2 regions of the Robertmurraya sp. FSL W8-0741 genome follow, and region 1 is predicted to be linked to the other one. Evidence: a T-box and tRNA genes for the amino acid it is inferred to sense, from the RefSeq annotation. Region 1 holds a T-box; the other holds one or more tRNA genes.
What was found. The T-box of region 1 lies ahead of tyrS (tyrosine--tRNA ligase). A T-box ahead of a tRNA ligase gene usually reads a tRNA of that ligase, here a tRNA-Tyr.
Positions count from the first base shown of each region.

Region 1 (11,056 bases):
CCAACCTCGTGACTAATGCTTGAAATATGAGAAAGCTTTTGGGTAAAGTCTTCCATTAACACCATGTTTGCTTTTGCCTCATCGGCTTGTGTACCTACAATGGAGGTTACGGTTTCAACGGAATTGGTTATCTGGAAAGTTGCTTTTGTTGTTTCTTCAGTGATGGCGAGTAATTGTTCACTTGCAGCTGCAACCTCCTGAGAGACCTCTTGGCTGTTATGAAGGACTTTTTTAAAGGAAGCGAGCATTTTGTTGATTGCCTCTCCAATAATACCGAATTCATCCTTTGATGTGATTGGCACGGTCTTGAGCAGATCACCTTCCGATATTTTGGCAGTGATGCTTTGGATACTTGCTACTTGTTCTTTAATGGCAAGATAGAAGCTGATAAGTAAGTATCCTAATGCGATAATAATAGCGAAGACGAGTGTAACAGTTAAATATAATTGGTTTGTTAATTGCTTGATTTGCGCCGTTAGTAATTTATCCAATTCGTCTGTTTGGTAGGTCAATAACTCGAATATACTATTAATGGTGTCAGTTGTTTTGTCAAAATATAACTCGGGCTCAATGGAGATGGTTGCCGCTAATAAGTCATTCTCAATTATTTGGGTAATTTGTTTTGCTTCAGCAATAGAGTTCGTCGCAAAAGTACCGATGGTGTTTTCCAAGGATGGCTCAAGATTAAAGACAATTTCATATGTGCGCTCTCCTTGGGTGATATATTCTTCCATCATTTTTAACAAGTAGGTTAAATCGTTGTGTTCCCCATCAGTTACCTCCCTCTTAGTAGCAACGCCAACGCCGATAGCTCGTGATTTACCCATGAACTCTGTGATATGTGGAAGAGTCTGTTTTAATAAATTGATTAAATGATTATTTATTAGGGTAGAATCTAATGACAGATTTGTTTCATCAGAAATATTTAATAGAGTTCTAAACATGGCGTCAATGAACTGATTATGTAATTCAATTGATTCAGGGATAGTTAGCGAAAGGGCATCTCGTTTCACCGTTTCCCAATCTGATAGCAGTGCTGTAACATCCTCTTGCACTGTTGAAAGATGCCCCAATTCTTTCAAGGTTTCTGATAGTGAATGTAAATCATTATTGAGCTTTTCTTCTACTTCCTCAAGAGAACTATTTGCTGATCGCTCACCACTTAATACGTTTACTGACAATCCTCGATGCTGTTGAGCAGATTGAATAAGCGGATAAATTTTTTGGAATAGTTCGACTCCAGTTCGTTCTTCTTTTGTAAATGCGATTTCGCTGTAAATGTTGGAGACGATCGTCGAGATTAAGAAGCTGAGCGTAAAGAATACTACGACAAACAGTACAAGGAACTTTTTAAAAAATGAAAACTTGTTTAATAAAACTTTTGCTGGTTTAAACAGTAGTTGCATATTATTTTCTCCTTATTATCCAATGTTTTTACTAAATATAACCAAATGAGAGATATATTTCCGTGACTTTTATCACTTATTCAATGTGAGTATATAGGAAAATAGTCATGTTTTTTTAGGAGGATTCAAAAAAATAGGGGAAATATACATCGGTTTGCGTGACATTTCTCTTGATCGAGACTGATAGGAGTTCATTTGATGAGAAGTATGATTGCGGTTTGGCTTTAACGGGGAAATAGGGATTAAAGCAAGGCAGCGAAATGAGCCAAGCTTTTTACAAAACCTAAAAAACGCTATGATTTTTTGTAAACAGGCCCTTCATTAGTTAGAAGTAATGAAGGGCTTGCTTAACATCCATAGCGTTTTTTTGAAACTTGCTCTGTATCTTAATGAAAGTAAATACTTTAACCTTCGCTTCCAGCATCAGGTGGATTAGGAGGTTCTTTATCGCCGCCATTTCCATCCGGGTCCCCATTGCCTGGAGGGGTTACAGGTGGAGTTGTAGGCGGTTTTTCTGGTTTCTCTGGTTTTTGCGGTTTTTCTCCTTCAACAGGATCTGTAGGGTCCTCTTTATCTTCAGGACCGATTCGAATCTCATCTGAAGGTGCTGACTCTTGCCCAGCAATATCTACGGCGGTCACATAATACATACCATTATCACCTTTATAAGCAAGGGTTTCACCCGCTTTTATTGAAGCAACTTTCTTGCCGTCTTTGTATACACGGTACCCTATCACATCATTCTCAGGGTGTTTGCTCCAAGTGATCGTTGTGCCAGCAACCTTTGCCGCCATCTTCGCTGGAACTTTCCCATTTTCCTGTATTTTATCATCTGGAAGCAATATTTTCGCCCAGCGTTCTTTATTCTTCGGAATAAGCTGTTGTGGGTTTACCCTAATACCAAAGATCTTTTCGATATAGTCAGGGTTAAGAATAACGCCCATTTCCGCAAATTCATCTGGTGTGGAGTCTAAAGCTAAATATTTTTTGTCACCAATTTGAACATATTTGCCTTCGATTAAACTATCATCAACCTTACTTGGAACAAATTTTGCATTGAACAAATCTGTTTCCACTAAACCAGCCCTTGCACAAGCATCAGAAGGGAGCAAGCCAGAAATAGCACAGAAGGAACGTCGTACAATTCCACCTGGCATTTTAATCGTTTCTGCTGGATCGACTAATTCAGGGGCAACATCGTATGCAGCATTCATTAGCTTAGCCCATAAATAAATATTCCGATTTGAATAAGACATCCCTTTATATGTTACCTGTAATGGCTTAGGTGTATCGTAGCCCATCCATGTTCCAAAGGAAACATTCGGATTAATTCCAACAAACCAAGCATCTTTATAATCTTGACTCGTTCCGGTTTTTCCAGCCCAATCAGCACTGAATTTTAGGCGACTGTTCAACGAACCAGCAGTTCCTGAACGAATAACATCGCGCATCATATCATACGTTAAATAAGCCGTTTGCGGACTAAATACTTCTACTGGTTGTGCTTCATGCTGATAAATGCTATTCCCATCTTTATCGACGATTTTTTCAATCATATAAGCATCAACAAATTGACCGTTGTTGGCAAAAGTACCATAGGCATTCACATTTTCTTCCACAGTGACTCCGTTTGTTAAGCCTCCGATTGCAGTGGAACGGTTTGAGTAATCTTCTTCTGTAAGGGAAGTGAAGCCCATTTTCGTTAAGTATTCCGCAGGACGCTTACCTAAAATATCGATGTATGCTTTTACAGCAGGGACATTATATGATCTTGCTAATGCGTAGCGGGCAGTTACAAGTCCGCTATATCCTCCCCCATAGTTGCTAGGCCATGGATTGTTGGAAGCAGGATTTAATTTTAATGGCAGGTCAGGTAAAATCGTACCCGGTGCCAAGCTCCCCAGTTCCATTGCTGGTGCATACACGAGCAGTGGTTTCATCGTTGAACCATTGGAACGTTTGCCACTGGTTGCATGGTTTAATTGTTGTTGAGAGAAATCCCTGCCGCCGACAAAGCTAATAATTTTTCCTGTTTTGTTTTCGATCAGCATAGCTCCAACTTCAACAGGTTTATTTACGGTAACCTTTTCGCCCGTTTCCGGGTCTGTTTCAACAACTTGAATATCATTGCCGTAATATTCAAATTCATCTTTTACCTTTTGCATTGCGTCGTAAATGTCTTTATTTATTGTTGAATGAATTTCATAGCCGTTTTGACGTAGGTCACGGTCGGCCAGTGTCAAATATTCCTTTTTTAATTCTTCATCCTTTTGCAAATCCTCTTCTGTATATCCATCTTTTTCAGCGAGAATCACTGATAGTACATCAACAGCTCTTTTTTCAAGCTCGAATGTTAAATATGGATATTCCTCTTGAGGATTTGTTGAATGGGAGATGAAATCTTGTGTAATATCATAGTTTAAGGCTTTTTCATATTCCTCTTGTGTAATTGAACCGTTGTCAAACATTCTTTGTAAAACAGTTTTCATTCGTGTCAATCCAGGCTCTAGATTGCTTTTGATTTCCCCTTTATTTGTAAAAGGTGTATAACCAAACGGACTTTGAGGAAGCCCGGCGATAAAGGCGGCTTGCGGCAAGGTAAGCTCCTTGGCAGTTACGCCAAATATTCCTTTAGCGGCTGCCTGAACTCCCCCGATGTTTCTGCCTGAGGAATTTCTCCCGAAAGTAGAAACATTTAAGTAAGCTTCCAAAATTTCATCTTTGTCAAAGAACTTTTCAAGTCGAAGGGCAAGAAGGATTTCCTTCGCTTTACGTTCAAACGAAATTTCATTGGTAAGAATTTGATTTTTAATTAACTGCTGTGTTAACGTACTACCACCAGTCTGCACAGAAGAGTTTGTCACTTCCTGAAATACAGCGCGCATGAGCGCTTTCGGGACGACACCGTGATGCTCATAAAAATACTCGTCCTCTGTCGCGACAATCGCTTTGATTAGAAATTCCGACACATCTTCTAATTGTACTTCTTCCCGTTCAAGGTCAGTCCGAAGCTTTCCTAAATAAACGTTATCAGCAAAGTATAAATTGGAGGTCTCCTCATAGTTGTATATATCCTTTTTCATACTATCGTAGGAGCGGAGCGGTTCATTTTTGACCAATGAGGCAAAATATCCAGCACCAACTCCTCCGGCAAACGCACCGCCAAGGATAATTAAAACGAGAAATACAAGGACCAAGTTCCATACTACCTGATAGGTAATGCTTGCCCCTTTTTTTGTTTTTTTATTTGTAAAAAAATCTTGGCAAGACTTCAGAATTTGTTTGAAATTAAATTTTTCTTTCAATCTTATCATTCCCCCTAAAATCACATACATTATAGCATAAAGAGCAAAACAAGTATTGCCGATAAAGATAATTTTCATATATTACTTAAATTCTATTTGACAAACGCATCCTTTTTATGATAAAAATTCTTTATCTCATATATGAAATAAGCTATGATGGGTTTGAATTTTTTAAAGTCTTTGTTAGATGTCGGTGTTGATTTTTGGCTATCAACAAATTTGTTTAACAAAGTCTTATCAAAAGTAGTGCTCCTATCTCTGGATCAGAAAGCTGACGGTTGCTGCGAGTCAGTACATGTAGAGAGCATGAATTACCTCCCTGAGCTTTTGCTGTGAACCGTCAAGTATTAGCAGTAAACGGAAATTCCGTTATCTTAATTAAGTGGAGAAGCCTTTATTTTGGTGTTCTCAAGTTGGGTGGTACCGCGTATTAACGTCCCTTCGATCGAATCGAAGGGACTTTTTTATTGGACTTTTATCTTGCCTATTATGATTTTATGATACGAAGGCTCTGGATGAAAAGACGCTAGCATGATTTAGCAGCATATGCACTTACAAATCAAAGTTGGAGGAAAAGAAGATGGAATTATTACAGGATTTACAGTGGCGTGGCATCATTTATCAGCAAACAGATGAAGAAGGGTTAAAGGAACTGTTAAATAAAGAAAAAATTTCTTTGTACTGCGGTATGGATCCAACAGGCGACAGCATGCATATTGGTCATTTGCTTCCGTTTTTAACATTAAGACGATTTCAAAATGCTGGTCATCGGCCAATTGTTCTTGTCGGTGGGGCTACTGGATTAATAGGCGATCCAAAGGCAACAGAGGAAAGAGTGCTGCAAACCGTTGAAACGGTACAAAAAAATGTTGCAGCATTAACGGAACAATTAAAAATGATCTTTGATTTTGAAGGTGAAAATGGAGCTGTCATGGTCAACAATTACGATTGGACAGCACCGATGAATATTATTACATTTTTAAGAGATTACGGAAAGCATATTGGCATCAATTACATGCTTGCCAAGGATACAATTGCCACTCGTTTGGAAACTGGAATTTCTTTCACAGAATTTACGTATACGATTCTTCAAGGCATGGATTTTAAACATTTGTATGAAAATCATAATTGTAAGCTGCAAATTGGTGGCAGTGATCAATGGGGCAATATCACAACAGGCTTAGAGTTGATTCGCAAAATGACTGATGAGAATTCAAAAGCATTCGGATTAACGATTCCACTAGTGACAAAAGCGGATGGTACAAAATTCGGAAAAACGGAGGGTGGTGCCGTTTGGTTAGATCCGAAGAGGACATCTCCTTATGAATTCTACCAATTTTGGATTAATACAGCTGATGCCGATGTCGTCAAATACTTAAAGTACTTCACATTCCTGTCTAAAGAAGAGATTGAATCATTGGAACAATCGGTTCAGGAGGAAGCACATTTACGCAGAGCACAAAAGGCGCTTGCCGAGGAAATGACCCGTTTAATTCATGGGGAAGAAGCGCTGAAACAAGCAATTAAAATTACCGAATCGTTGTTTAGCGGAGACATTAAGAGCCTAACAGCTGCTGAAATAAAGCAGGGCTTCAAAGATGTTCCTTCTTACAAATTAGAAACAAAAGAAGACGTTGGAATCGTTGACTTATTGGTGAATGCTAAAATTTCTCCATCGAAACGTCAAGCTCGTGAGGATGTTGCAAACGGAGCTATTTATGTAAACGGAGAAAGAATTGTTGAATTGGATTATGTTCTTTCAGATAAGGATCGGATCGAGGGGCAATTCACCGTCATTCGCCGTGGAAAGAAGAAGTATTTCTTAATTGAGGTATAACACCGTGGTAACGAGCGCTTCAGAGTGCAGTAAAAAGGTATCGAGAGCATTATCTCGGTATCTTTTTTTATAGGGGAAGGATTTCATTCTCTTGTGCCAAGCAGCAATATGGCTCATGCTACTTCATTCGAGATAAAAGATGGTTCAAACTGTGAGAAAAGCAGAAACTCGGGGTGGGCTAAAAATTTAGCGTTAATCCACTCCAAAGTAAAAATACCTATTTAAGATTTCTATTTTTAATGCGAAGATAGAGATAGAATGAGATTCGTGAAAAGGAATTTTCAAAATAATTTCGTAAAAATTGAAACTTTTTTCCAAATAAGCCGTACTAAAGGTATAGCAATTTGATTAAGGATTTCATTGAAAGGGGGCTATTTGTAGATAATGGTAACTTATTTTTAGAAAGAGGGTGATACATATGGAACTGTTCGGAACGTCCATTCAGTCTGTTTACTTAATAACATTAATCATAGCCGGCGCCTTAACATTGCTATATATTTTATTTAGTGACTTACTTGAAGGACTTACTGAGCTTATCCCGTTCATTAATCCAGCTCTTATTCTCGCCTTTATTACGTTTTTCTCCGCTAGTGGCTATTTATTTGAATTGCTGACTTCATTAAATAGCATTATAGTCATTATCATTTCGATCCTTATAGCTTTATTATTAGATACATTGCTTAATATTTTTGTTCTTATTCCCTTATCCTCTGCTGAAGAATCGTTGGTGTATTCTACAAATTCCTTGAGAGGGAGAATTGGGAAAGTGATTATACCAATTCCTGAAGATGGGTTTGGTGAAGTAATGTTGAAAAATGCAAGTGGAACGGTTGCGAAATCTGCCGTTAGCTTTAAAGGCGAAAGTATTGAAGAAGGACAGCATGTTCTCGTTATTGAAGTCAAAAACGGAGTGCTTCATGTGGTGCCCCATGAAACACAAGAGGATTTCTCATTTTAAAAGCATAGGAGGAAGTTAAATGTTACCGATCTTAGTCGTTATTGGAATTGTCGCTTTTTTATTAATTGCATTAATTGCAGTATTTGTAACAAAGTATCGTACTGCAGGACCAGATGAAGCATTAATCGTAACCGGAAGCTATTTAGGCAGTAAAAATGTCCATGTGGATGAATCCGGCAATAAAATCAAGATTATTCGCGGTGGTGGAGCTTTCATTCTCCCAGTTTTTCAACAAGCAGAACCGTTAAGTCTATTGTCTAGTAAACTGGAAGTGACAACACCTGAAGTTTATACGGAGCAAGGTGTTCCTGTTATGGCGGATGGTACAGCAATTATTAAAATTGGCGGTTCAATAGAAGAAATTGCAACAGCAGCGGAACAATTTTTAGGGAAACCGAAGGAAGATCGCGAAAATGAGGCAAGAGAAGTTCTTGAAGGTCATCTTCGTTCCATTTTAGGTTCAATGACAGTGGAAGAAATTTATAAAAATCGAGACAAGTTCTCACAAGAAGTGCAAAGGGTTGCTTCGCAGGATTTAGCGAAAATGGGACTTGTGATCGTTTCCTTTACAATCAAGGATGTTAGAGATAAAAATGGCTATTTAGAATCATTAGGGAAGCCGAGAATTGCTCAGGTCAAAAGAGATGCAGACATTGCGACAGCGGAAGCGGAAAAAGAAACGAGAATTAAACGGGCAGAAGCTGATAAGGACGCGAAAAAAGCTGAATTTGAAAGAGCGACAGAAATTGCCGAAGCAGAAAAAGAAAATCAAATGAAAATGGCTGATTATCGCCGTGAACAGGATATTGCCAAAGCTCGTGCCGACCAAGCGTATGATTTAGAAACAGCGCGGTCGAAGCAAGAAGTTACTGAGCAGGAAATGCAAATCCGCATTATTGAGCGTCAAAAGCAAATTGAGCTTGAAGAGAAGGAAATATTGCGTCGTGAACGCCAATATGACTCAGAAGTGAAAAAGAAAGCTGATGCGGATCGTTATGCAGTTGAGCAAGCAGCTGCTGCGGATAAGGCGAAGCAATTAGCGGAAGCAGATGCGAATCAGTACCGGATTGAATCATTGGCAAAAGCGGAAGCGGAAAAGATTCGTTTGGATGGTTTGGCAAAGGCCGAAGCCGAAAGAGCACAAGGGGAATCGGAAGCAGATGTCATCCGTCTAAAAGGTCTTGCCGAAGCCGAGGCGAAACGCAAAATTGCCGAGGCATTCGAACAGTATGGTCAGGCTGCGGTTATCGATATGATTGTCCGTATGCTCCCTGAATATGCAAAACAAGTGGCAGGTCCATTGGGCAATATTGATAAGATAACGGTGGTGGACACTGGTGGAAATGGAGAAAATGGTGGTGCGAACAAGGTAACGGGCTATGCGACAAGTTTAATGTCATCCCTTCAAGAAACGCTCAAGGCCTCTTCGGGTATTGATGTTAAAAATTTGCTTGAGAATTTTTCTGGCAAGGGCAATATCCGTGAAAGCATTGAGCAGTTAACAGATGAGTTAGGAAAAGCTGATAAGAATAACGAAACTGAATAAGAAATAAGAAACCTGTCGAAAATTGCGACAGGTTTCTTTGTGAAAAGGCCCCTGAAAATATGTACTTTTCAGAACTTTTTAGTAGAATGATATTAAAGGATTAAAGTGAAAATGGCAAACGAGTAATTTAAATTATCTGTAATGAGGGATAAAAAATGAATAGTTTGAACACATATCTAATAGGAGACACATTAAGGTCATTTCGTGAATACAAAAGATTATCGATTGAAGAACTTTCAGAAGGTGTGTGTACAGAAGAGGAACTAAGTTCATTTGAAAAACAAGTCTCATACCCAGATCTCGAAACTTTGAATTCACTATTGAGAAAATTAAATGTAGATTTAGCCTATTTTTTTAATGTTGCCTCAAAATCCTCTATCAATTATTCAAATGCGGTTATTCGATTGATTAATCGTTTAAAACGAGCATGGAATTATGAACGGATACAGGAAATAATCCGGAATGAACTAGAAAATCCAATATTTCAAACGGATCAATTGCGGCAGTATCTAAAATGGCATCAGGGCATTTGTACGTTTTATTTAGAGGGTGATCTGAGTAAGGCTTTGGAGCAATTATATGAGGCTATTGATATTACGAATAAAAAAAGAGAAGATTATAATGAAAGAGAAATTGAAATATTAACAAGTATTGCACTTTTGCATAAAGAATCTGGTAATTTTGAAGAGGCATTGCAACTCTTTAAAAACTCTTTACATTCATTAGAAAATCTCCCAGATATACTCGAGCCAAGAGGAAAAATTAGAGTATATTTTGGGTTGGCACAAACATTTACGGAAATAGAGGAATATGAAGAATCATTACAATATTCAAAGAAAGGAATAGAGTTCTGTATAACGCAAGACCTAATGTTTCTTTTAGCGCATCTATACTATCAATGTGGTGAAAATCTTATAAAAATGTATAGAAAAGAAGAGGGTATCGCCTATATAGAAAAGGCGGTTTATCTATCAAAATTACAAGAAAATGAAAAAATTATAGAAATAATAGAAAATGAAAAAGACAAACTGCTCAGTCAATGGTAATATATAGTAGAAGAACAAATTAGGAGGTAGAGTATTTTGAAAAAACTATTAACTAAAACATTATTAGCTGTATCGTTATTAGGATTTGGTTTTGTTTTTGCAAGTTCTAACGCTTCCGATTATGCAGGTCTTCCTTCTGAATTATCAGGTCTTCCATCAGAACTAGCGGGTCTTCCTTCTGAACTAGCAGGACTTCCATCAGAACATTCTACAATCAAGCTGATGGGACTTCCATCAGAACATTCTACAATCAAGTTGACAGGACTTCCTTCAGAACATTAATAAAGGGAAAAGCGAGGTATGAATTAAGTTCATCCTCGCTTTTTTGTTTGCATTTTTATCTCCTCTATGCAGGGTTTCTCAATAGAAGTTTGGAACTTCTTTACGATAATAATCAAGTTAATGATTTGTTAAGCAACCCTTAATTGAGACAAATATTTTATGTTTTTCTTTCTCTCGATTTGAAAGCAAACATCACAGTCTTTTTTAAACCAGCAAGTTTCACCACTAAATGATCTATATTCTTTTATTTATCGTTCCACTCAAATCAAAATGTGGGTGGGCGACATTGTTACTGTTTAAGCTAAGTATGATCTAGTGACGAGTGAGTTCGCTCCAACAGGTTCACTCTCTTGATTTTCTGATTCTGTGGTTGGGTCAATTTCCGGATCGGCCATAAACAGTCCTACTAGCATTAAAATAAAACCAGAGGCAATCAGAGTGAAAAATCTTTTTGTTACAAAGGTTTTTTTTAGCAGTGATACAACAAGATAGATTAATGATCCGATGAATAAAACAGTTCCTGAAATAAATATAAGCAAATCCATTTTTGTTCCCCCTTCATTAACCGTAGCTCCGCTTCGTTGTCCAAGCATGTGTTTAATGATATTCATCCTACGAATAATAATAACAAATTATTTCTAAGTCAGCTTACTTTGTCGATCACAATGTGGATTGA
Region 1 is NZ_JBBOQG010000001.1:1,624,484-1,635,539, forward strand. Features, by position in the region: gene NST02_RS07875 (methyl-accepting chemotaxis protein) at 1-1,406, opposite strand, end outside; gene NST02_RS07880 (transglycosylase domain-containing protein) at 1,811-4,720, opposite strand; T-box leader at 4,937-5,155, shown strand; gene tyrS (tyrosine--tRNA ligase) at 5,292-6,548, shown strand; gene NST02_RS07890 (NfeD family protein) at 6,967-7,506, shown strand; gene NST02_RS07895 (flotillin family protein) at 7,526-9,052, shown strand; gene NST02_RS07900 (helix-turn-helix domain-containing protein) at 9,208-10,098, shown strand; gene NST02_RS07905 (hypothetical protein) at 10,135-10,380, shown strand; gene NST02_RS07910 (hypothetical protein) at 10,677-10,925, opposite strand.

Region 2 (11,056 bases), 2.5 Mb from region 1:
TAAGAGTATTTCGTGAGGTTGGTCTTGTAAAAGAATTAACCTATGGGGATGCATCTAGCCGCTTTGATTTTATTACAACTAATCATTATCATGTTATTTGTGAAGCTTGTGGGAAAATTGTCGACTTCCATTATCCAGGTTTGGATGAGGTTGAACATCTTGCTTCACACGTAACGGGCTTCAAGGTCAGTCATCATCGGATGGAAGTATACGGTACCTGTCCTGACTGTTCAGCCAAAGAAGCTCATTAACTGATAGTACTTGCTATCAGTTATTTTTTTTGTTCTATTCGTGCAAAATTCAAGTTATAGAGGACGTTCAAAAATGAAAAAACTCGGCAATTTCGCCGAGTTGGTAGTGGACTATGTAAAGATGTGATGAATTAGCATTCATAGCTTGTTATCCTTCTCCGGTACCCATTAGCTCTTTAAAGAGTTTCATTTTTTAGGAGTCTGCTTTTTTGCTGTTATATTTCTCATTAAATTCTAAACCTTCAAGGTTAGGATCAAGAGTGAGCGGTTCATTGCAATGCATACATATGTCGACTCGACCTAATATCTTTGTTGGTTTTTCACAGTTTGGGCATTTCACTTGAACAGTTTTTGTGGAAAGCATGCCAATCCAAAAATAAACAACTGTACTTGCAATAATAGACAGCAAACCTAAAAACATAAAAATGGACATTAAGATTACAGACTGCCTGAAAAATATCCCGAGATACATGATGAAAAATCCGACAAAAATCAAGCTGAGCGCAAACGTGCGGATTTTATTTATTTTACTTGAATATTTAGCCATTATTGTACCCTCCTAAGACTTAACTATATCACATAAATGAGGGTGAAATAAATGGTTAACAAGCGTTGGTGTCGAAGTTTGTCTAGAAAATTAGCAGGAGATCGTTTAGAATTGTCGAAGATATAGGCTAACAATATAATGGGGGAATGATGATGGAAGACATTCTTCGTCCGATTTATCAGGAAAGGGCAAGTGACCCGAATACTCTTGGAGTATTAACAATAGAAAAAATCCAATATTCAATACCAACAACCGATACGTTTGATACGATTCTTTTAATGATTGTTAAAGAGGCAGACCAGCCTATATTTGTAAAGCACTATTCTTATGAAGGTAAAAAAGCCGCGCTTTATATAGTTACTGAAAAAAAGCTCAATAATTGGATACTATTAGGTTCTAATAAGAGAATATTTGATTGGCTCTATAATGGTAAAATTGTTTTTGACCGAAATGAATATGTTGCAAAATTAAAAGAAGAGATGAAGGAATTTCCGTTCTATGGACGAAAAATCAAAATGGGCTTGGAGTTTGCTAAGCTCATTCGTAGATACATGGATGGGAAAGCATTTTTTGAAAACCACCATTATTTGGATGCGTATAATCATGTCATTCACTCTTTGCACCATTTGGCAAGATTATCGATTATTGAAAATGGATTCCATCCTGAAGTAACAGTTTGGAATCAAGTGAAACAAATGGAGCCTGAGATTTACAAACTTTATGTGGAATTAGTGAATAGTGATGAAACGATGGAAAAACGCTTGGAGCTTCTCTTTCTTGCAAGTGAGTTTCTCATTCATTCACGTACAAAAGTCGGTATTAATCATTTATTAGAGGTTCTGGGTGAACGGGAATTTTGGACTTTTAACGATATGATTCGTCACGAAGAGTTAGTGGAGTATTCAGTTGATTTATCCATTTTACTCGAGTATTTGATTGAAAGAGGGTATATTGATGTTAAAAATGTGGAAACAAAAGGACAGGGTGTTTTTCATCGTTGTTACTTTGTAGCCAAAAAATTATCTTAAAAAAATATAAAAAAGGGTTGCTTTCTTTTAAAATACTTGTTATATTAATATCCGTCGCTGCGAAACGCATTGAAAAATGTTTTTCCTTTGACGGATTGCTTTTAAAAAAAGATGTTGACATCAACATCACTACATGTTATATTAAGAAAGTCGCTTCTGAAGCGGCACTGTGATTGAACTTTTTGTTTTAATCATGATTGCACTTTGAAAACTAAACAAATCATACGTCAACAAATCATAGTGGAGGCTATCTTTCTTTAAGAAGCTGAAACTAGCCAACGTTTATTTTTAAACATAAGAGCTAATCTTACTCTTTATTGGAGAGTTTGATCCTGGCTCAGGACGAACGCTGGCGGCGTGCCTAATACATGCAAGTCGAGCGCTTGCACAAGAAAGCTTGCTTTCTTGTTGCTTGAGCGGCGGACGGGTGAGTAACACGTGGGCAACCTGCCTATAAGACTGGGATAACTTCGGGAAACCGGAGCTAATACCGGATAATGCTTTTGAACACATGTTTGAAAGCTGAAAGATGGTTTCGGCTATCACTTATAGATGGGCCCGCGGCGCATTAGCTAGTTGGTGAGGTAACGGCTCACCAAGGCGACGATGCGTAGCCGACCTGAGAGGGTGATCGGCCACACTGGGACTGAGACACGGCCCAGACTCCTACGGGAGGCAGCAGTAGGGAATCTTCCGCAATGGACGAAAGTCTGACGGAGCAACGCCGCGTGAGTGATGAAGGTTTTCGGATCGTAAAACTCTGTTGTTAGGGAAGAACAAGTACCGGAGTAACTGCCGGTACCTTGACGGTACCTAACCAGAAAGCCACGGCTAACTACGTGCCAGCAGCCGCGGTAATACGTAGGTGGCAAGCGTTGTCCGGAATTATTGGGCGTAAAGCGCGCGCAGGCGGTTCTTTAAGTCTGATGTGAAAGCCCACGGCTCAACCGTGGAGGGTCATTGGAAACTGGGGAACTTGAGTGCAGAAGAGAAGAGCGGAATTCCACGTGTAGCGGTGAAATGCGTAGAGATGTGGAGGAACACCAGTGGCGAAGGCGGCTCTTTGGTCTGTAACTGACGCTGAGGCGCGAAAGCGTGGGGAGCAAACAGGATTAGATACCCTGGTAGTCCACGCCGTAAACGATGAGTGCTAAGTGTTAGAGGGTTTCCGCCCTTTAGTGCTGCAGCAAACGCATTAAGCACTCCGCCTGGGGAGTACGGCCGCAAGGCTGAAACTCAAAGGAATTGACGGGGGCCCGCACAAGCGGTGGAGCATGTGGTTTAATTCGAAGCAACGCGAAGAACCTTACCAGGTCTTGACATCCTCTGCCACCCCTAGAGATAGGGCGTTCCCCTTCGGGGGACGGAGTGACAGGTGGTGCATGGTTGTCGTCAGCTCGTGTCGTGAGATGTTGGGTTAAGTCCCGCAACGAGCGCAACCCTTGATCTTAGTTGCCAGCATTCAGTTGGGCACTCTAAGGTGACTGCCGGTGACAAACCGGAGGAAGGTGGGGATGACGTCAAATCATCATGCCCCTTATGACCTGGGCTACACACGTGCTACAATGGATGGTACAAAGGGCAGCGAAGCCGCGAGGTGGAGCGAATCCCATAAAACCATTCTCAGTTCGGATTGTAGGCTGCAACTCGCCTACATGAAGCCGGAATCGCTAGTAATCGCGGATCAGCATGCCGCGGTGAATACGTTCCCGGGCCTTGTACACACCGCCCGTCACACCACGAGAGTTTGTAACACCCGAAGTCGGTGAGGTAACTGGTGGTTTCACTGAGTATCTGATAAAAGTAGTCGGAAATTCAGTGAAACCACTAGAGCCAGCCGCCTAAGGTGGGACAGATGATTGGGGTGAAGTCGTAACAAGGTAGCCGTATCGGAAGGTGCGGCTGGATCACCTCCTTTCTAAGGAATATTGAGGCTTAGATGTCTCATAAATCGAAAAGTTGATGAAGCTATTTTGCCAAGTCAAAATAGCCGTATGATTTGTTTAGTTTTGAGAGTGCAATCTCTCAAAACCGTAACCTTTTGGTTACCGTTTGTACCTTGAAAACTAGATAATGAAGAAGAACCAAGAAATTACCGAGTAATCGCCATTTTAGTTTTTCTCTCTATTGATTTATTCATAGAGTAAACCGCAAGGGTTTCAAGAGGTTGACGCAGAGATGCGCCGCTTATCGGAAGCCGAAAGTTGAGGGAAATGAGAAGCAAACAGGTCGAGGAATCAAGCGAGGAAGTACCGGAGCGTACGTAGTCTGTACGTGAGAATGCTGACGAGTGAAGATGACGAAGAGATGTGTAGCTGATCATTTACCGAATGGTTAAGTTATAAAGGGCGCACGGTGGATGCCTTGGCACTAGGAGCCGATGAAGGACGGGACTAACACCGATATGCTTCGGGGAGCTGTAAGTAAGCTTTGATCCGGAGATTTCCGAATGGGGAAACCCATCATCCGTAATGGGATGGTATCCATACCTGAATACATAGGGGATGGAAGGCAGACCCGGGGAACTGAAACATCTAAGTACCCGGAGGAAGAGAAAGCAAACGCGATTCCCTGAGTAGCGGCGAGCGAAACGGGATTAGCCCAAACCAAGAGGCTTGCCTCTTGGGGTTGTAGGACACTCTATACGGAGTTACAAAGGAACGGAGTAAACGAACAAGTCTGGAAAGGCTGGTCAGAGAAGGTAACAACCCTGTAGTTGAAACTTCGTTCCCTCTTGAGTGGATCCTGAGTACGGCGGGACACGTGAAATCCCGTCGGAAGCTGGGAGGACCATCTCCCAAGGCTAAATACTCCCTAGTGACCGATAGTGAACCAGTACCGTGAGGGAAAGGTGAAAAGCACCCCGGAAGGGGAGTGAAAGAGAACCTGAAACCGTGTGCCTACAAGTAGTTAGAGCCCTATGCATATTTCCTTTGGAAACATGCTGGGTGATAGCGTGCCTTTTGTAGAATGAACCGGCGAGTTACGATTGCATGCAAGGTTAAGTTGAGAAGACGGAGCCGCAGCGAAAGCGAGTCTGAATAGGGCGTCTTGAGTATGTAGTCGTAGACCCGAAACCAGGTGATCTACCCATGTCCAGGTTGAAGTTCAGGTAACACTGAATGGAGGACCGAACCCACGCACGTTGAAAAGTGCGGGGATGAGGTGTGGGTAGCGGAGAAATTCCAATCGAACTTGGAGATAGCTGGTTCTCTCCGAAATAGCTTTAGGGCTAGCCTCACGAAGAACGAGTCTTGGAGGTAGAGCACTGTTTGGACTAGGGGCCCTCATCGGGTTACCGAATTCAGACAAACTCCGAATGCCAAGTACTTAAACGTGGGAGTCAGACTGCGAGTGATAAGATCCGTAGTCAAAAGGGAAACAGCCCAGACCACCAGCTAAGGTCCCAAAGTATACGTTAAGTGGAAAAGGATGTGGGGTTGCTTAGACAACCAGGATGTTGGCTTAGAAGCAGCCATCATTTAAAGAGTGCGTAATAGCTCACTGGTCGAGTGACCCCGCGCCGAAAATGTACCGGGGCTAAACGTATCACCGAAGCTGTGGGTGTACACCGTAGGTGTACGCGGTAGGAGAGCGTTCTAAGGGCGTTGAAGCTAGACCGGAAGGACTGGTGGAGCGCTTAGAAGTGAGAATGCCGGTATGAGTAGCGAAAGATGGGTGAGAATCCCATCCACCGAATGCCTAAGGTTTCCTGAGGAAGGCTCGTCCGCTCAGGGTTAGTCGGGACCTAAGCCGAGGCCGAAAGGCGTAGGCGATGGACAACAGGTTGATATTCCTGTACCACCTCGTTTTTGTTTGAGCGATGGGGGGACGCAGGAGGATAGGGTAAGCGCACTGCTGGATATGTGCGTCTAAGCAGTTAGAGCGGCAAGTAGGCAAATCCGCTTGCCATACGCTTGAGCTGTGACAGCGAGGGAAATCAAGTACCGAAGTTCCTGATTCCACACTGCCAAGAAAAGCCTCTAGTGAGAAAACAGGTGCCCGTACCGCAAACCGACACAGGTAGGCGAGGAGAGAATCCTAAGGTGAGCGAGAGAACTCTCGTTAAGGAACTCGGCAAAATGACCCCGTAACTTCGGGAGAAGGGGTGCTTTTTAGGGTGCATAGCCCTGAAGAGCCGCAGTGAATAGGCCCAGGCGACTGTTTAGCAAAAACACAGGTCTCTGCGAAGCCGCAAGGCGAAGTATAGGGGCTGACGCCTGCCCGGTGCTGGAAGGTTAAGAGGAGGGGTTAGCTTACGCGAAGCTCTGAATTGAAGCCCCAGTAAACGGCGGCCGTAACTATAACGGTCCTAAGGTAGCGAAATTCCTTGTCGGGTAAGTTCCGACCCGCACGAAAGGCGTAACGATCTGGGCACTGTCTCAACGAGAGACTCGGTGAAATTATAGTACCTGTGAAGATGCAGGTTACCCGCGACAGGACGGAAAGACCCCGTGGAGCTTTACTGTAGCCTGATATTGAATTTTGGTACAGCTTGTACAGGATAGGTAGGAGCCGTGGAAGCCGGAGCGCTAGCTTCGGTGGAGGCGTCGGTGGGATACTACTCTGGCTGTATTGACATTCTAACCCGCACCTCTGATCGAGGTGGGAGACAGTGTCAGGTGGGCAGTTTGACTGGGGCGGTCGCCTCCTAAAGAGTAACGGAGGCGCCCAAAGGTTCCCTCAGAATGGTTGGAAATCATTCGTAGAGTGTAAAGGCACAAGGGAGCTTGACTGCGAGACCTACAAGTCGAGCAGGGACGAAAGTCGGGCTTAGTGATCCGGTGGTTCCGCATGGAAGGGCCATCGCTCAACGGATAAAAGCTACCCCGGGGATAACAGGCTTATCTCCCCCAAGAGTCCACATCGACGGGGAGGTTTGGCACCTCGATGTCGGCTCATCGCATCCTGGGGCTGTAGTCGGTCCCAAGGGTTGGGCTGTTCGCCCATTAAAGCGGTACGCGAGCTGGGTTCAGAACGTCGTGAGACAGTTCGGTCCCTATCCGTCGTGGGCGTAGGAAATTTGAGAGGAGCTGTCCTTAGTACGAGAGGACCGGGATGGACGCACCGCTGGTGTACCAGTTGTTCTGCCAAGAGCATCGCTGGGTAGCTATGTGCGGAAGGGATAAGTGCTGAAAGCATCTAAGCATGAAGCCCCCCTCAAGATGAGATTTCCCATAGCGCAAGCTAGTAAGAACCCTGAAAGATGATCAGGTTGATAGGTCAGAGGTGGAAGCATGGTGACATGTGGAGCTGACTGATACTAATCGTTCGAGGACTTAACCAAATAAAAGTGGAAAAAATCCGCTTGATAAGATTCTCTGTAATTTCTCTTCTTCATCCATTATCTAGTTTTGAAGGTACAAAGCGATTTTGTAATGCAATGATATCTATCAATCGTATTTTTCAGAGTCAAACTAAATTTTCTCTTGAAAAAATACTGTAAATCGGTATAATAGAATATGTCTTAATAAATAATTGGTCCGGTGATAATGGCGAGAAGGTCACACCCGTTCCCATACCGAACACGGAAGTTAAGCTTCTCAGCGCCGATGGTAGTTAGGGGCTGTCCCCTTGTGAGAGTAGGACGTTGCCGGGCGAATATTCTATATATATTTTTTATTCCGCGGTAGCTCAGTGGTAGAGCAACGAGCAAAGCATCCTGAATGTCCTGCGAGTTGTACTCATCGAGCTGCTACTTGAATCAACTTTCTGAGATGAGGACAATCGGGAAGCAATCAAGCTAGAGGAATGAGTTAATAATTTTCCGCGGTAGCTCAGTGGTAGAGCAATCGGCTGTTAACCGATCGGTCGTAGGTTCGAATCCTACCCGCGGAGCCATTAGGAGAGCTGTCCGAGTGGCCGAAGGAGCACGATTGGAAATCGTGTAGGCGGGCAAAACCTGTCTCAAGGGTTCAAATCCCTTGCTCTCCGCCATTATTATATCTGGCCCCTTGGTCAAGCGGTTAAGACACCGCCCTTTCACGGCGGTAACACGGGTTCGAATCCCGTAGGGGTCATTTAAAGTTGCACTTGTTGCAACAGTTCCGGAGGATTAGCTCAGCTGGGAGAGCACCTGCCTTACAAGCAGGGGGTCGGCGGTTCGATCCCGTCATCCTCCACCATTGTTTTTACAGTCATTAAGCTATCTAGTGGCATGTGCTTATCTAGATATATACTATTATCGCGGGGTGGAGCAGTCTGGTAGCTCGTCGGGCTCATAACCCGAAGGTCGCAGGTTCAAATCCTGCCTCCGCAATCGAGTAGTTTCAACAAAGTTGAAAACTACTTTGGTCCGGTAGTTCAGTTGGTTAGAATGCCTGCCTGTCACGCAGGAGGTCGCGGGTTCGAGTCCCGTCCGGACCGCCATTTACTTTTTACATATGTTGGCTCAGTAGCTCAGTCGGTAGAGCACGATGAATAAGCGGCAAGGATAAGCATCCAGCGCACTCATCGAGCATCATCTCGAATTAACTTTCTGAGATGAGGGCGAAGGACAATGACCAACTATATGTAGGACGAATATCATGATGGCTCAGTAGCTCAGTCGGTAGAGCAAAGGACTGAAAATCCTTGTGTCGGCGGTTCGATTCCGTCCTGAGCCACCATTTTTATATCAAAATATGTTATAATTTAATGAACTTTAATGTATAAAATATATATACCTTGGAGGGGTAGCGAAGTGGCTAAACGCGGCGGACTGTAAATCCGCTCCTTCGGGTTCGGCGGTTCGAATCCGTCCCCCTCCACCAACCTTTTCTCAATAGTGAAAATAAGGAACCACTACTTTTTGTAGTAAAAAGAAGCAAAATAGCTATTCATAATTTTCTTCTTAAAGAAACACTCTGAACATATATATAATATAGGGGTATAGTTTAAAGGTAGAACGAAGGTCTCCAAAACCTTTGGTGTGGGTTCGATTCCTACTACCCCTGCCAATTTTATAATGGCGGTCGTGGCGAAGTGGTTAACGCATCGGATTGTGGCTCCGACACTCGTGGGTTCGATTCCCATCGATCGCCCCATTTAAATTTGATTTATTAAACACTGCTTAATCAATGGGCTATAGCCAAGTGGTAAGGCAACGGACTTTGACTCCGTCATTCGTAGGTTCGAATCCTGCTAGCCCAGCCATTTGCGGAAGTAGTTCAGTGGTAGAACACCACCTTGCCAAGGTGGGGGTCGCGGGTTCGAATCCCGTCTTCCGCTCCAATTTAATATGGCGGCATAGCCAAGTGGTAAGGCCAAGGTCTGCAAAACCTTTATTCACCGGTTCGAATCCGGTTGCCGCCTCCATTTTTATAAAATAAAGATGCTAGTTTTGAACTAGCCGGGGTGGCGGAACTGGCAGACGCACAGGACTTAAAATCCTGCGGTAGGTGACTACCGTACCGGTTCGATTCCGGTCCTCGGCACCATTTAATCCAATACATACGATATTTAAAGATTTAATCTTTTGATTAAATCTTTTTTTGATCTAGAAAATGGCTATTGAAAAATTCATATTTCTCTGTTAAATTGTAAGATTATAATTTTAAATTTTTACAGAGAGAAGTGAATGGAATGGTTATTGGGGATATTTATAAAAATTTGCCGACGCTTGAAACAGAACGACTACTTCTTCGTAAAGTTACATTAGCAGATACGGCAGCGATGTTTTCATATGCGAGTAATGAAGACGTTGCAAAGTATGTAACCTGGGATGTACATAGAAGTATGTCTGATACCGAGAGATTTATTAACTTTGTCCTTAATCGATATAATAATGAGGACATTGCTCCGTGGGGAATAGAAGATAAAGAAACGGGTTCTTTTATCGGCACCGTTGATTTTGTTTCTTGGAGTACGAATCATCACAATGCAGAAATTGGCTATGTGATTGCACCAGAGTATTGGGGGAAAGGAATTACGACAGAAGCAGCAAGAGCAATCATTAGATTTGGCTTTGAACAGATGGAGCTCATGCGCATTCAAGCAAGATGCTTTGTTGAGAATATAGCGTCGCAAAGAGTGATGGAGAAGGCAGGAATGACTTTTGAAGGAATTAATAGAAAAAGCATGTATATAAAAGGGCAATATTGGGATTTAAAGGTATATGCCATTTTAAAGGAAGAGTTTGATTTGTTTTATTAATGGGGAGCTAGGTGATGAAGTGAGTTATCAGGATAATGATTTAATAATTAGACCAATTACAAATGATGATTTAAGTAGGTTGTGGGAATTAATCTATAAAGAGGATTCTCCCGAGTGGAAAAAATGGGATGCTCCGTACTATGAACATAAAAGTATTTCATATGAGGAATTTTTACGTCAGAAGGATGATTATGTCGATAATGAACGGCGTTGGGCGATTGAAGTGAAGGGATTGGTTATCGGAACGGTCGGTTATTATTGGGAGCATAAGCCCTCGCTTTGGCTTGAAATGGGGATTGTGATCTATGATCCGCATTATTGGAATGGAGGCTATGGAAAGAAAGTGATTAAACTTTGGATTAATCATTTATTTCTTACTTTGCCATTAGTTCGTGTTGGCTATACAACCTGGTCAGGGAATATGAGAATGATTAAAGTTGGAGAAGGTCTTGGCATGAAAGAGGAAGCGAGGCTCAGGAAGGTTCGTTATTATAATGGCAAATATTATGATTCCGTCCGTATGGGACTGCTTCGAGAGGAATGGGAGAATAATCATATTTTTCACGAAGAAGTATGAATAAAAAGAATGATCCCATATTTGTTTAAGGAGCGTACATAAATTTATCAAGGAAAGTAGTTTATGAAAGCATTCATAAAAATGGGCAACTCGATTGTAGGGTATGAAATATGCTATTTTAACTGCTAAAAAGAATTCTTAGAAAAAATGAAAACGTTTTCTTATAGGTATTCTGTTTATAAATACTTAATCCAAACAAATTATTTAGCATCATATACGAGAAACACAAGATTTTACGCAGAAAAAGAGTAGCTCAATATTTATGAGCTTGGTCCGAAAGTAGTTTCAAGTAAACGCGTCCTCTTTTACGGGTTGAACTAAAGAAACAGGCAAGTACGGAAATGGTATATTTTGCTTGGTAAGTGTGATACTACGTATATAGGAATATAATGGATACCATCGAGAAAGTGGGATGCGGGTGTTTTTTCGAAAAAAGATTAAGTTCAATAAGAACACTAATAAAACAGAGCAAGGTGATAAACAAATTCCAAAGCCACTATTTTCTGATTTGGACAAAAAC
Region 2 is NZ_JBBOQG010000001.1:4,128,430-4,139,485, reverse strand. Features, by position in the region: gene perR (peroxide-responsive transcriptional repressor PerR) at 1-251, shown strand, start outside; gene NST02_RS20200 (YgzB family protein) at 445-798, opposite strand; gene NST02_RS20195 (nucleotidyltransferase-like protein) at 951-1,826, shown strand; rRNA gene NST02_RS20190 (16S ribosomal RNA) at 2,141-3,744, shown strand; rRNA gene NST02_RS20185 (23S ribosomal RNA) at 4,159-7,113, shown strand; rRNA gene rrf (5S ribosomal RNA) at 7,309-7,425, shown strand; tRNA gene NST02_RS20175 (tRNA-Asn) at 7,593-7,667, shown strand; tRNA gene NST02_RS20170 (tRNA-Ser) at 7,671-7,763, shown strand; tRNA gene NST02_RS20165 (tRNA-Glu) at 7,775-7,846, shown strand; tRNA gene NST02_RS20160 (tRNA-Val) at 7,876-7,951, shown strand; tRNA gene NST02_RS20155 (tRNA-Met) at 8,012-8,085, shown strand; tRNA gene NST02_RS20150 (tRNA-Asp) at 8,119-8,195, shown strand; tRNA gene NST02_RS20145 (tRNA-Phe) at 8,359-8,434, shown strand; tRNA gene NST02_RS20140 (tRNA-Tyr) at 8,495-8,578, shown strand; tRNA gene NST02_RS20135 (tRNA-Trp) at 8,691-8,764, shown strand; tRNA gene NST02_RS20130 (tRNA-His) at 8,776-8,851, shown strand; tRNA gene NST02_RS20125 (tRNA-Gln) at 8,886-8,960, shown strand; tRNA gene NST02_RS20120 (tRNA-Gly) at 8,964-9,038, shown strand; tRNA gene NST02_RS20115 (tRNA-Cys) at 9,048-9,122, shown strand; tRNA gene NST02_RS20110 (tRNA-Leu) at 9,156-9,244, shown strand; gene NST02_RS20105 (GNAT family N-acetyltransferase) at 9,390-9,959, shown strand; gene NST02_RS20100 (GNAT family N-acetyltransferase) at 9,979-10,536, shown strand; gene NST02_RS20095 (spore germination protein) at 10,949-11,056, shown strand, end outside.
Region 2: it has a tRNA-Tyr gene. The T-box ahead of tyrS (tyrosine--tRNA ligase) is inferred to sense a tRNA for this amino acid. The anticodon was not compared.